4 regions of the Paraglaciecola sp. L3A3 genome follow, and region 4 is predicted to be linked to each of the others. Evidence: predicted binding sites of a transcription regulator. Region 4 holds the regulator's gene; each other region holds the start of a gene.
What was found. The regulator LexA, encoded in region 4, represses DNA repair genes until DNA is damaged. The targets are predictions, from matches to a motif close to TACTGTATNNNNATACAGTA.
Positions count from the first base shown of each region.

Region 1: a site for LexA is predicted at 1,705-1,724, ahead of recA (recombinase RecA). Genes of this name have one in related genera too.
Region 2: a site for LexA is predicted at 1,675-1,694, ahead of GQR87_RS05595 (YebG family protein). Genes of this name have one in related genera too.
Region 3: a site for LexA is predicted at 1,771-1,790, ahead of GQR87_RS11535 (S24 family peptidase). Genes of this name have one in related genera too.

Region 1 covers NZ_CP047023.1:4,334,221-4,337,538, forward strand. Annotated here, with positions in the region: gene GQR87_RS18020 (hypothetical protein) at 1-520, shown strand, start outside; gene recA (recombinase RecA) at 600-1,622, opposite strand; gene GQR87_RS18030 (sulfatase-like hydrolase/transferase) at 2,038-3,132, opposite strand.
Region 2 covers NZ_CP047023.1:1,351,143-1,354,460, forward strand. Annotated here, with positions in the region: gene GQR87_RS05590 (TonB-dependent siderophore receptor) at 1-1,433, opposite strand, end outside; gene GQR87_RS05595 (YebG family protein) at 1,740-2,030, shown strand; gene GQR87_RS05600 (lysophospholipid acyltransferase family protein) at 2,126-3,318, opposite strand, start outside.
Region 3 covers NZ_CP047023.1:2,763,768-2,767,085, reverse strand. Annotated here, with positions in the region: gene GQR87_RS11545 (site-2 protease family protein) at 1-506, shown strand, start outside; gene GQR87_RS11540 (endonuclease/exonuclease/phosphatase family protein) at 549-1,625, opposite strand; gene GQR87_RS11535 (S24 family peptidase) at 1,792-2,196, shown strand; gene GQR87_RS11530 (Y-family DNA polymerase) at 2,196-3,318, shown strand, end outside.
Region 4 covers NZ_CP047023.1:5,100,037-5,103,354, forward strand. Annotated here, with positions in the region: gene coxB (cytochrome c oxidase subunit II) at 1-447, opposite strand, end outside; gene lexA (transcriptional repressor LexA) at 848-1,471, opposite strand; gene GQR87_RS21305 (sorbosone dehydrogenase family protein) at 1,675-2,775, opposite strand; gene plsB (glycerol-3-phosphate 1-O-acyltransferase PlsB) at 3,098-3,318, shown strand, end outside.

The DNA of each region.
Region 1 (3,318 bases), 770 kb from region 4:
AATTCGTTACCTGCCTGATGAAGTGAATGGTTTTATGCAAGGTACCTTTATTCCATTTATTGAAAGCAAAACATTAGGCATAGGTAACCATAGGTTTGATTTTGATAACAATGGCAACTTATGGGTAGGCAAAACCCACTTAGGTTGGGCTGGTGACGAAGGAGTTCGTAAAATCAGCTGGAATCAAAAGGCGTTATTATTAGCCGATAAAGTCAGTCAAACTAAAACCGGTTTTGCTATTCATTTTACGCAAGCTATCAGTCAGCAGCAGGTACAAATTACTGTGGCTAGTCATACATATCATTACCATGCTGACTACGGTTCTGAAAAAGTTGATCTACAAAATGTTGCGGTGTTAAATCAAACAATAAGCAAAGACCAGAAAACCTTATTGATTGATTTACCTAAACTAGTCAAGAATAGGCTTTATACTATTGAATTAAAAGGAATAAACACAGAAAGTGGGGAAGCATTAATGGGGGATATATTACGATATAACCTAGTAGAAAAAGCCTACTAATCCGGTAACCTCAACTCGACATAAATATGGAGTAAAACAGAACAGCCCCTTCTGTTTTACTCCATAAAAAACTCAAGTTTTAATCTTTTTTTGCTGGCTCTTCAACTGGCACAGGTTTAGCTAATAATAAAGCTCTCAAACGAGTATCAATATCTTTGGCCATTTCTGGATGCTCTTTAAGATAAACAATTGAATTAGCTTTACCCTGACCAATACGCTCGCCATTGTAGCTGTACCAAGCGCCGGCTTTTTCAACCATTTTATGGGTCACACCTAAATCGATTAGCTCGCCATGACTGTTAATACCTTCACCGTACATGATCTGGAATTCTGCTTGTTTGAAAGGAGGAGCAATTTTGTTTTTCACTACTTTTACGCGGGTTTCGTTACCAACAATTTCATCACCGGCTTTAACCGCACCAGTACGACGAATATCTAAACGAACAGACGCATAAAACTTAAGAGCGTTACCACCCGTTGTAGTTTCTGGCGAACCAAACATTACACCAATTTTCATACGAATTTGGTTGATGAAAATCAACATAGTATTCGACTGTTTCAAGTTACCCGTTAGTTTACGCATGGCTTGGCTCATCATTCTTGCCGCTAAGCCCATGTGCGAATCACCAATATCGCCTTCAATTTCAGCTTTAGGAGTCAGTGCAGCAACCGAGTCAACTACAATTACGTCAACAGCGCCAGAGCGAGTCAACATGTCACAAATTTCTAGCGCTTGCTCACCTGTATCAGGCTGCGATACCAACAACTCTTTCACGTCAACGCCTAACTTAGCGGCATAAATAGGGTCAAGGGCATGTTCAGCATCAATAAAGGCACAAACCTTACCGTTACGTTGTGCTTCTGCAATGACTTCAAGAGTAAGGGTTGTTTTACCACTAGACTCAGGGCCATAAATTTCAACAATACGACCAAGGGGTAAACCACCTGCTCCTAAAGCAACATCCAAACCTAATGAACCAGTAGAAATAGTTTCTACATCCATAGATTTGTTATCGCCTAATTTCATGATAGAGCCTTTACCGAATTGTTTTTCAATTTGGCCTAAGGCGGCGCTTAACGCTCTGGTTTTATTGTCGTCCATCAGAATATCCTTTGTGGTTGTACTGCAACTTGTCGAGCCTAGCTCTGATGCAGTGAGTCATACAGTAGTTATGGCAGAAGTATACTGTATGGTTATACAGTTACAAGATAAATTTAAAAATTTATTTGAAATATTAAAGTCTGCATTGTGGGATCCGGCTTAGTTTGTAAAAAATCCGGCGAAGCTAAACTCGTTAATGGCAATTTTTTAGTTTTCATATATTTAATATAGGGTTAAAGCAGGACAAATAGATTTCGAAGTGATAACGAACAATAGTCTAACAATACTCAAAGCGCTGCATAATTAGATACCTTTTAATTAGCTACTTCGTACCAAATATTGTTAATCTGCTTTTATAAAAACAAACTGATTTTGTAACTCTAAGCTGCAGCCACTCAATTATACTTTGGCTATGCTAGATTAAATTGCTAGAAACTTTGTTTGATGGATAATCTTTTCCAGCAATACTTTTTTCAACAGATGATGTTAGTTCATGTAATTTAGCTTTCATTTGTGTGGCGATATCGGGTATTTGAAAAATAAGATTAATGGATTCCTTTGGGTCGTTTGCCAGATCATATAATTCGTACTCTTCGACGCCAATTTGCATCTGGATTATTTTGTAATCATTATATATTACTGCGGCACTCTGTTGATTAAAATGAAACGTAATTGGTTTTAATCGAATACTTAGGTCATTCTCGAAAAGTGGTTTGAGGCTATCTCCGTCAATAACGTCAAGCATATTGTCACGACTTAGTTCTAGAACATCAATTATTGTCGGCATTATATCTGCGGTAGATGCAGGGTATTTAGAGATTCGAGGTTTAATTATTGATGGCCATTCGATTATTCCTGCCACCCTTAAACCACCTTCATACATTGATCCCTTATTGCCTTTAAGTCCACCAACAGAATCAACTTCCGTTTGTTTTTTTGCCAAACCTCCGTTGTCAATGTTAAACCAAATTATGGTGTTATCTGCGATGCCGATTTCTCGAAGTCCAGCCCTTAAAGTCCCGATACTTCTGTCCATCGCCTTTAATTCAGCATGATGCTCTCGCGCCTTGATATTTTCTAACATTCCAAAAGGTTCAATGTCTGCTTTTGAAGCACTAAAGGGTTGATGCGGGGAGCCAATCCATATGACAGAGAATGCCGGTGTATTATTATCATGCTGCGATTTCATAAACTTTAAAGCTTCTACAACTATTATTTCAGAGGAGTCGCCTTCAAACTCTTTAAATCCCTCTTCATGCCCTAAGACTGGATTTAGGTCAAAAAAGTTTGTCACGGTAAGCCATTCATTAAAACCAAATTTGTTCGGACCATAGGGATCCTCTGCTAGAACAGGAACACCTGCACCCTTTAAGCCATTAAGATGCCACTTGCCAAAATACCCAGCTTGTCCCCAGCCTTGGTCATCACTCATCACAAGAATAATATTTAGCTTTTTCGCAAATGACGGAAGACAGTAGAGTAAAAACGTAAAATAAATAATTTTATTCATGTATTGCCTTATCGAGCATTGCTAAATTTTTTTTAGTGACAAGTAATCTCGGCTAGGTGTGCAAATTTTACTAAGTTAAAAGAATTTATTTAACAGTAAATCCCAGTATCATAATTCACATAATAAACATCGCTTTATTTTTAAAACAACTTATTTGACTATTTTATTATAACTAGGCATAAATTT
Region 2 (3,318 bases), 1.6 Mb from region 4:
TGGTCTGTTAAGTGAACGGTATCTAACATGTATAGTGAAACCGTTTCAATCTTGTTAATTGAATCAAATTCACCACGTGTATATGTTCTGCCCATCAACTGACTAATATTACTGATATAATCACCCGCACCATCAACAATACAATAGGCACCTGATGGTTCTGGATTTCGTCTGCCTGGCGGTAAAATACAGTTTGTTGGGTTAGTACTATCAATGTTATAAGTACCGTTTTTAACACTTTCGTCTGTATATTCAAGGCCAAAGACTAGGTTGTTTTCTAAACCAAATAATTCCGTATTGAATAATAAATTAAACTGAGTACTCACGTAATGGACATCCTGAAAACCATTATGGGTGCTTAGGGATATAGTACTGGCCTCAGGTCCATCTGGATCCGTTATGTCGCGAGTAGTGCCACTTGCACCTGTTGTGATGTAACCATTACTTGTTTCACCATAACGGGTGGCATTATAAATTGTTAGGTCATCGTTAACTTCATATTCAGTTCTCAAGGTAAAGGTTTTAACCTCAGATTTTAAGAAGTCTGCTTCTTGAGCGTAAACAGGAATATCATCCACAGGTTCGCGGCTATCACGATTAAAATAACTACCTAAATCAGGCACATCTTCTGCGTCTAAATAATAACCATCAGCCGTAAACGATAGTTTATCAGAGGGTAAATATACGCCTGACAGTTGCACACCGTTGCGTTTACTTGAGGCATCTTCACGACCTGGTTTGTCTTTATCTGACATTAATGCATTAATTCGAGCCGCGGTGTTTTCAGAAAGTGCTAAATTATAATCCAAAGTAACACGCTGATATTCATCAGTACCTAAACCTGCATCCACACGACCAAAGTTATAATCTACAGATGCTTTTTTAGTGACACTGTTAACCGCTCCACCGGAAGAGCCTCGACCTGCAAATGTAGAGCTTGGACCTTTAGTTATTTCGACACGTTCAGTGGCAAAACTTTCACGAGTACTCATACCCGGATCTCGTAAACCATCAACAAACACATCGCTACGAGCTTCGTGACCACGAATAATGTACCGATCACCAAAAGCATTACCATTTTCGCCTGTACCTAGGGTCACACCTGCTTGGGCAGATAAAATATCTTTAAGATCGGTCTTGCCAGCTTCTAATAGTTGATCTTGAGTTAAAACAGTAATGACCTGTGGTGTATCCACTAAATCTGCTACACGGCGAAGGTCACCAGATTTTTGAAATAAATACACAGAATCTTGTACACCATGAATTCGAATTTTTTCAATTGACTCTGCCGATTGTTTGGCCTGACACTCAGTTGAATTATCCCCTTCACATTGCTTAGTGTTTTCTTGTGCTGAAATTTGCCCACTGTTAAAAATTAATGCCGCTGCAACTGCCTGTGCCCCAAAAGCTAATGTGTTATTTGTGTTTTTCATAGTTTATTTACGTTTTTTGTCGTCCTAAGTGAATGTGGAGCCAATATTACATATCTTTATACTAATGTAAATGATAATGATTCTCATGCGCTTAATTGTTTGGTTGTTTTTGTGTGACGACATACTAAATTTGAGCTGCAACAATTCAACAACATCACAAAGCTTTTGGATTACAGCTCAAAAACCTGTAAAACTGCTTAATTATTGGGCTAATATAAATCAAGTTTTAAAATTACATTAATACTGTTTTTATATACAGTTTTTGTGTTATGGTTACTTTGTTGTTATTTATCAGAGAGAAAAATTATGGCGGTAATTACGCGATATGTGGTTGAGCACAAAGGGGTGGAAAAATTTGTGACGGCGGATAAAAAAGAAGCAGATCAATACGATAAGATGTTGGATGTAGCTGATAACTTAAGTGTCTATATAGAAGGTAAGGGAATTAGTTTAGAGCCAGAACTATTAGAAAATTTATCTATTATGTTATCTAAAAATAAAGACTCTTTAACGAAACTATTAAAAGGTACATCTGCTGACTCATTATTAAGTTCTGAAAAAGCAGATGTAGTTAAAATAGCTTCGAAAAAAGCCTAATTTATGAAAGAAAGTTATACTTTCTCTGAAAACTGACCTCGCAACCCAGCATTAATAATAGATGATAAGGCACGACTTTAAACAAATTAACTCGTTTAGTTATCTAAAGTCAGTGCTTTTTCTTTCTTTTCTTGAGGCATATACCTGGCACGCTTTTTAGCTTTTAAAGTATTTAGATCGGCAATAACCAAACCATCAACGCAATGATTGAAACTGGGATCAATATTAAAATCGACAAAATGTACCCCTCCATCTTCGTAGGTTTCGGTATATTGTTTGTATAAAGTGGGGACGGCCATTCCCATATTAGATAACAAATGTTTTAGTTTGGTAAAATCAGCTTTGTAGTCATCACCAGTAAAACAGTGTTCATAATCTTTGGGCAAGATATAAGGCATTCTGGCTTGAGCACATGGATTTTGTTGTTGAAAATATAAAGTATAAAATTGCACTAATAAATCTTTAGCTGCCTTTGGGTAGTGATCACTCAAACTCACTGCGCCAAATAAATATCTATAATTAGGATGACGTTGTAAAAAAGCACCAATACCAAACCAAAGATAATCTAAGCTGCGTTTGCCCCAATATTTAGGTTGGACAAAACTTCTACCTAACTCTAGGCCATGTTCAAAGTATTTTTCCATTTCAGGGCTATAGTCAAATAAGCTAGAAGAGTAGAGTCCTGTTACCGTTTTTTCTGTAATTATTTTTTTCGCGGCACCAAAACGATAGGCTCCTACAATTTCTAAATCATCACGATCCCATAAAATTAAGTGATAATAATCTTGATCATAACTATCTAAATCTCGACGTTTATTGGTGCCTTCGCCGACAGCTCTAAACGATACTTCTCTTAACCTGCCAATTTCTCTTAATATTGGAGAGCTGCCCGATGGACTATACAGGTACATCACTTTACCATCAGCTGTTTCACCTAAGTGTTCGCAAGTATCTTTTAATGCATGATACAAAGCTGCACGGTTTTCTGGTTGAGCTATTGCGGTTTGTGTTTTGAAAATGCCTGTTTTATCAAGGCCAATTCTATATAGGTGTTTTTTAAATAATTTCACATGTTGATTTCGAGTGATTTTATTGCTGCTGTAAGATTCAAAAGGAATGACTTCACCAATGCGTATAGGAAAGTGATTACGTTTTTGTTTGAACATCTCTTTAACTAACAGCATGGCAGCTAATGGTTTGTATAACATAGATAAACCATAAAATACCTTAGAGTTCTTACCATCGATAAATACCGGAAGAATAGGGGCTTTAGCTTGTTTAGCTATAC
Region 3 (3,318 bases), 2.3 Mb from region 4:
TTAACACTCGCTGGCAAGATGTTGTTATTTCCATTATGGGGCCATTTTTTGGCTTGCTTCTATCTATTGCTTGCCTAGTGGGTTATTGGATCACCGATATTGAAATTCTCGCTGGTCTAGCCGTATTTAATGCGCTGCTTAATTTATTTAATTTGTTACCTGTATTGCCTCTAGATGGTGGTCATGTGTTAAAAAGTATCGCGTTTTCAATTAACTCCAAGGTGGGTATTATTGCCTGTGCATTGGGGGCCGCTTTAGGTGTTTATATCAGTTACCACTTTGGTTTGGCTTTGTTAGGTTTTTTACTGGCGATTGGTAGTGTTGAAATTTTCTTTGAATATAAACGTCGTCATTTAAGTGATTTGCTGCCCCTTAATCGTTATGCACAAATTGTTTCTATCTTTTGGTATGTGATCACTATAGGTGGTTTAAGTGCGATTATTTGGCTTGTGGGTCAAACAGATAACGGTGCTTTGTCATTACCTCTTAAAATATTAGCGAGTTAAAACCTTGTCTGATGCTTTCGTCTCTAAAGCATTAGATATGGGTTATTTACTGCTACTTATGACCCAATTAAATTTGCTCATAAGTGGTAGGTGCTCAGAAATTTTTGCAAAACCTTTAGCTGCTAAACCTAATTCATTTTGCTGTTGAAGTGATAGATTTTCAGGGTTGAACACATAACCTGCAATTAGCTCTAAACTTTGCGGACTATACAGAACTAAGTCCATGACTCGAGATGGATAGTCAGTACCGCGACCGTCCCATGTCCAGGTTTGTTGGCCGTTAATATGTTTTAACTCGGCTGCCAAAAGTGCTGCATGGGGCTGTTGATAGGGGCCTGCGATAATGACTAACGGCATAACCGTACTCACTAGGTTGAAATCACCGGCCACAATGATGCCATCAACTTGGGTTCGCTTTATGATGTTCTGTATCAATGTACGTATGGCCGTTACTTCAACCCGTCGTTTATCTTCTTCCCAACTGCTAGGCTTGCTGCCACAGCATTCTAGATCAACTGAAACCAGTAATAAGCGTTTATTGTCACTCCTGACAATGGCACCGTTGACCGGTATGCCTAAATCTAAACTCTCGGCATATTTTAATTCACCTGCTTGCGCCATACGTTGTCTTAAACGTATTTTTTCAGGCTCAGGATAGGGCACTATTTGGGAAAATTCGGTCAATGGTTGCATAGGTAAACGACTAGCAATAATTGCTCTTTGTCTGCCGCCACTTTTACCAAAACTCAGTTGCCAATCGTCGTCGTTATTCTGAGATATGGGTAATGCTGCGCGTATTTGCGATAAAGTAGTGTTACCAGACACTTCGTCGAGTAATAAAATATTGGCTTGAGCTTGGTTTATCAGTGCTTTAAATAGTGCCGGATTTTTAATAAAGGCATCGCCTGACACATTCCAAGAAAAGACTTTTATCTTAGCTGTAGGAACTGGCGTACTGTGCTGACTTATAACTTGTAGCTCATCAGATGTCATAGACGTAAACTTGTTCGTCATCTGAGCCAAGGCTGATGTCATCTGTGTGATCAATATGAATAGAACAAGAGTAGGGGATTTTCGTACCATTTCTCGTAATATTTTTCGTGATATTTTTTGTAACATGGCAATTCACTCCATGAAGATGTGTATGGATACTAGCATAAACATTTTGCTTGAAGGTATACCTAGGGGCTGTTTTTTCGCCATATTTACAAGGGATTTTATTTTTAATCATAGTCATGGGTATTAGTAGGTGACTAAAATAAATAACTGTATATAATTACAGTATATGTTGAAATTTATTCCTATTAAAGCCCATGCGGGCATTGTTGGTTTTGAGTCTCCGGCAGCTGAATATAGCCAACTAAGACTTAACTTAGACCAACTTCTTATTGACCACCCATCAGCGACTTATATTGGGATTGCTGAAGGAGAGTCAATGAAAGGTGATGGCATTTTTTCAGGGGATTTACTGATAGTGGATCGTTCCCAAACTATTAAAGATCACGACGTGGTAGTCGCCAATTTAAACGGGGTGTTTGTCTGTAAAAAGATAGATAAGGTACAAAAATGTTTGATTTCATCAGGTAAAGGTTTTGCGCCCTATTATCTCTGTGAAGGTGATGAATTTCAGATTGAGGGTGTGGTGACACGGTCAATTCGGTTACACCGCGCATTTAAGAAAAAGCTCTGATGTACGCTCTTTGTGACGTAAATAGTATGTATGCCAGTTGCGAAAAGGTGTTTGACCCTGCAATACGGAATAAACCTGTGGTGGTGCTGACCAACAACGATGGTTGTATCTGCGCCGCTTGCGGGATTGCCAAACAGATGGGGGTTGGTAAGAAGTTTGTACCCTATTTTCAAGTAAAAAAAGAGCTTGAAGCTGTGGGGGCAGTGATACGCTCCAGTAACTATGAGCTTTATGCTGATCTTAGTCAACGTATGATGGATACCTGCGCTCGGTTTGCTCCTGATATGAATATTTATTCAATCGATGAATGTTTTCTGTCTTACGGTAAAAGTGTTTCAGCACCTGCCCAAGGGTGGCACAAGTTAGCTGAAGCTATTCGCAAAACAGTATGGCGTGAGGTGAGATTACCTATTTGTGTGGGAATGGGCAGCACACCTACACTGGCTAAGGCAGCCAATCATGCGGCAAAAAGAATAAGTGGATTTAATGGCGTAGCAGTCATCGACAGTGAAGTTAAGCGCAAGGATATTTTGTCGCAAATGTTAGTCACTGATATCTGGGGAATAGGTAGTCGCTTAGGTCGGCGACTGAATCTAATGGGGATCAACAACGCATGGGATTTAGCCAAGCAAAATCCTACAAAAGTAAGAAAAGACTTTTCAATTTTAGTGGAAAGTACAGTAAGAGAGTTAAATGGCGAGGTGCGGCATAATTGGGATAATGTTAGAGCGGCAAAAAAGGAAATATATAGTACACGCAGTTTTGGACAGCGGATCACCGAGATTGAGCAATTACAATTTGCTATGGCAACCCATGTTGAAATAGTCGCGGCAAAATTAAGAAAACAAAAAAGTTTAGCTGCAGCTGTGACCTTTTTTGCGTCTAGTTCGCCCCATGACTATGATGGCTATTTTAGCGAGTCTTACTTCCATCGATTTACTGTGCCAACCAATGACACCATCAATATCATTAAGCTTACCCAGGCGGCTTTAAACAAGGTGTTTAAGTCTGGAATTCGATATTATAAATGTGGTGTAGGCTTAATGGATTTACATTCAGAGCAGCTGTTTCAGTATGATCTTTTTAGTCCGTCTACAGATAACCCCAAACTCATGTCATGTA
Region 4 (3,318 bases):
AATTTGCTCTTGTTGTGTGGCCAACTTTGAATAAAATTCAACTTCGCTGTCCATATACTTATAATGCCATTTCCACTGGGAACCTGTGACCAACACAGTTACATCAGGCTCACTAGCATCTTCCATATCGATTAATAAATTTCGAGCTGGCACGGCCATTCCAACCAAAATAATGAAAGGGATAACTGTCCAAGCAATTTCCACTTTTACATTTTCGTGGAAGTGGGCTGGCTTGGCCCCTCTAGATTTTCTATGGAAATATATAGATATGAACATGGCGATGAACACGCCAGCACCAATCACAACACATATAATAAACATCAGCATATGCATATCATATACTTCAGCACTGATCTCAGTCGCACCTTGTGTCATGTTCAACTTGTATTGTTCGATATGATTTTTGCTTTCAGCAAACACTGGGCTAGCTAATAAAACAGACAGCATGGCTCCAGTTTTAGACAAAGTTTTTTTCACTCGGCACCTCTATGTGGCAAATACATTCTATTATTTTTTAGTAAAAAAAGACCAATTACGACTTCTTAACACTCAAAGCAAGCAACAAAAAGTTAACCAAGGGAAAATTCATTGTTATCAATTTGTTACACTAATTACTAAGGATTACTTATTTAAGGGGGGTACGTCTAGCCTTTTTGTTTAAATTACAATCAATTGATGGTTTTTTAAACACTTTTGTATAAAAATTTATAATTTATGAATATTTGTTTTACTAAAAGTACAGAAACAGTTGAGATAAAAACTAAATAAGAGAAATGAAAACTAGATAAAAAACAAAAACGCAGCAAAAATTGCTGCGCTCAAAAAAATGAATTACCAAGGAATAGAATTACATCCAGTCTGCGTTGCGGATCACTCCCACTGCAATACCTTCAATATTAAAAGGTTGGGTAGCAAGATCGACTTTGATAGGCGAAAAGTCTGCATTCTCTGCATGTAATAACACTTCGCGGCCTTTTCTTTCTAAGCGCTTAACTGTCACATCTTCGTCTACCCGTGCAACTACTACTTGGCCATTGTGTACATCTGTGGTGCGATGAACGGCTAATAGATCACCATCTAAAATACCAATATCTTTCATACTCATGCCGTTTACACGAAGTAAAAAATCGGCACTAGGTTTGAACAAACTAGGATCAACTTTGTAATGACCTTCAACATGTTCTTGAGCCAAAATAGGTTCACCAGCAGCCACTTGACCAATTAACGGTAAACCTAAATCTTCTAGTTGATCTTCTAAAGGTGTATTTAACTTAATACCTCTAGAGGTACCGGGCAATATTTCAATTACCCCTTTACGAGCTAAAGCCTTTAAATGTTCCTCAGCAGCATTAGCCGATTTAAAGCCTAATTCACGGGCAATTTCTGCACGTGTGGGGGGCATTCCAGTATCCAACATAGTCGTTTTGATTAGTTGAAGTACTTCTTCTTGTCTCGCAGTTAGTGGACGCATAAACAGCCTGTTTTTCTATACAGTTATTGTTAGTATAAACAGTTATTGCTAGATCTCAAACTTTGTTTTTTGAAGGCCTTATTTAAATTGAAATTAAAAGTGTTCTAGCTATTTTTTTTAATAAAAAATAAGCAGCTTGAAAAAATGAGAACGATTAATTAACAGTGCTTACCAAAGTAAGCACGCTATTTCAAAATTAACCACTAGGGTACCAACTGGTACAAATCACCGCTGGCAAAGTCGGCAGAGTAGATTTCACCATCAGCATCTAACGCAAAAGTGGATAGGTTTATACCTTTAGCATCAAATAATTTGATTGGTGCGGAAAGTTCAGGAAATTTGCTGGCCCACACACCACCCAGAATAAAATCGGCATAGATGTAATGATTGTATAACTCAGTCATTAATTTACCTGTGTATACAAAACCACCGGTTATGGACATACCTTCTGTTCGTGGATAAGTAATCTTAGGCAAAGTTAATCCCTTTTGATTACAGCCTTTTTCAGGTTTAAAGCACAAGTCGCCTTCCATGATATTCCAGCCCATATTTTGGCCTTTTTTGACCACAGATACTTCTTCTACTTTACTTTGCCCTACATCAGCCACAATTAACACATCGTCAGCAAACGAGAAACGCCAAGGGTTTCTTATACCATAAGCCCAAATTTCTGGCTTAAAACCGTCTTTATCCACAAAAGGGTTATCACTTGGAACAACATAAGGCACGTCATCTTTTGTATTAATATCGAGGCGTAACATGTTACCTAATAAGGTGTTTGTATTCTGGCCATGGCCATCTGGATCGCCAGCACCGCCACCATCTCCCATACCTATATACAAATAACCATCAGGGCCAAAAGCTACTTGACCTCCGTTATGATTCTGACGAGGTTGGTCAATTTCAATCAGTACTTTTTCATTTTCTAACCGATATTGCTTATCTTTATTTTTGACCATAACAAAACGAGATACACGTGTTCTGTCTTCACCTTGCTCTGGGTTATAATTAACAAAAATATATTGGTTTTGGTTAAACTGAGGAGCAAATGTCACACCTAATAACCCCATTTCTACAGCAGACTCCACATCAAACATATGAACTTGATATTTAGTCTTGTGTTGTAGATCAACAAAGTTCAATTGGCCTTCTTTTTCGCCCAGTAATAACTCAGTACTAGATCCAGGCAAAAATTTAATTTCTACAGGCTGTTTAAAGCCTTGGTAAATAGTTTTTAGTTTTACTGCTTGCACTGTGATTAAGCAATTTAAAGCACACAGTGTAAAAAATATTATCAATTTCATGGTTATCCATTCACTTTTATTGTCAACATTCAACATACTACAAAGTAAAATAAAAATTAATAACCATTATTGATTTTAGAAATAATTAATTAGCTGGGTTCAGTGTGACCCCATAAGTTTCGAAAGTGATAAGCTAACTAGAAAATAAAAGAGTAGTGTGGCTTTAAGAAATACTTTAAGCATTTTTGTACCTTGGCCAAAAGCAAGGCTGTCAAACGTTCAAAAATGCTACAGATGAACACAATTTATCCAGAGTTCAGGTTATAGATGTCGTTCCCTATGTTATCCTTCGCAAGTAATCAAGAACAGTAAGGTCGGTAGTATGAAAAGGGTGAATAGATTGCTATTTGCAATGGTAACCATTCCCATCAAATGGCTAGTAAAGGTCAAAAGTATCCCAGCAGATTTAGAAACTGAACTAGGCATAGATAAATCTAAACCAATCGTTTATTTACTTAGAACCCACTCAGTGACTGACCAGCTAGCACTAAAAATATCCGCGGCAAGCCTTGGTTTACCTAAACCTACAGCTCAAGTCGATAT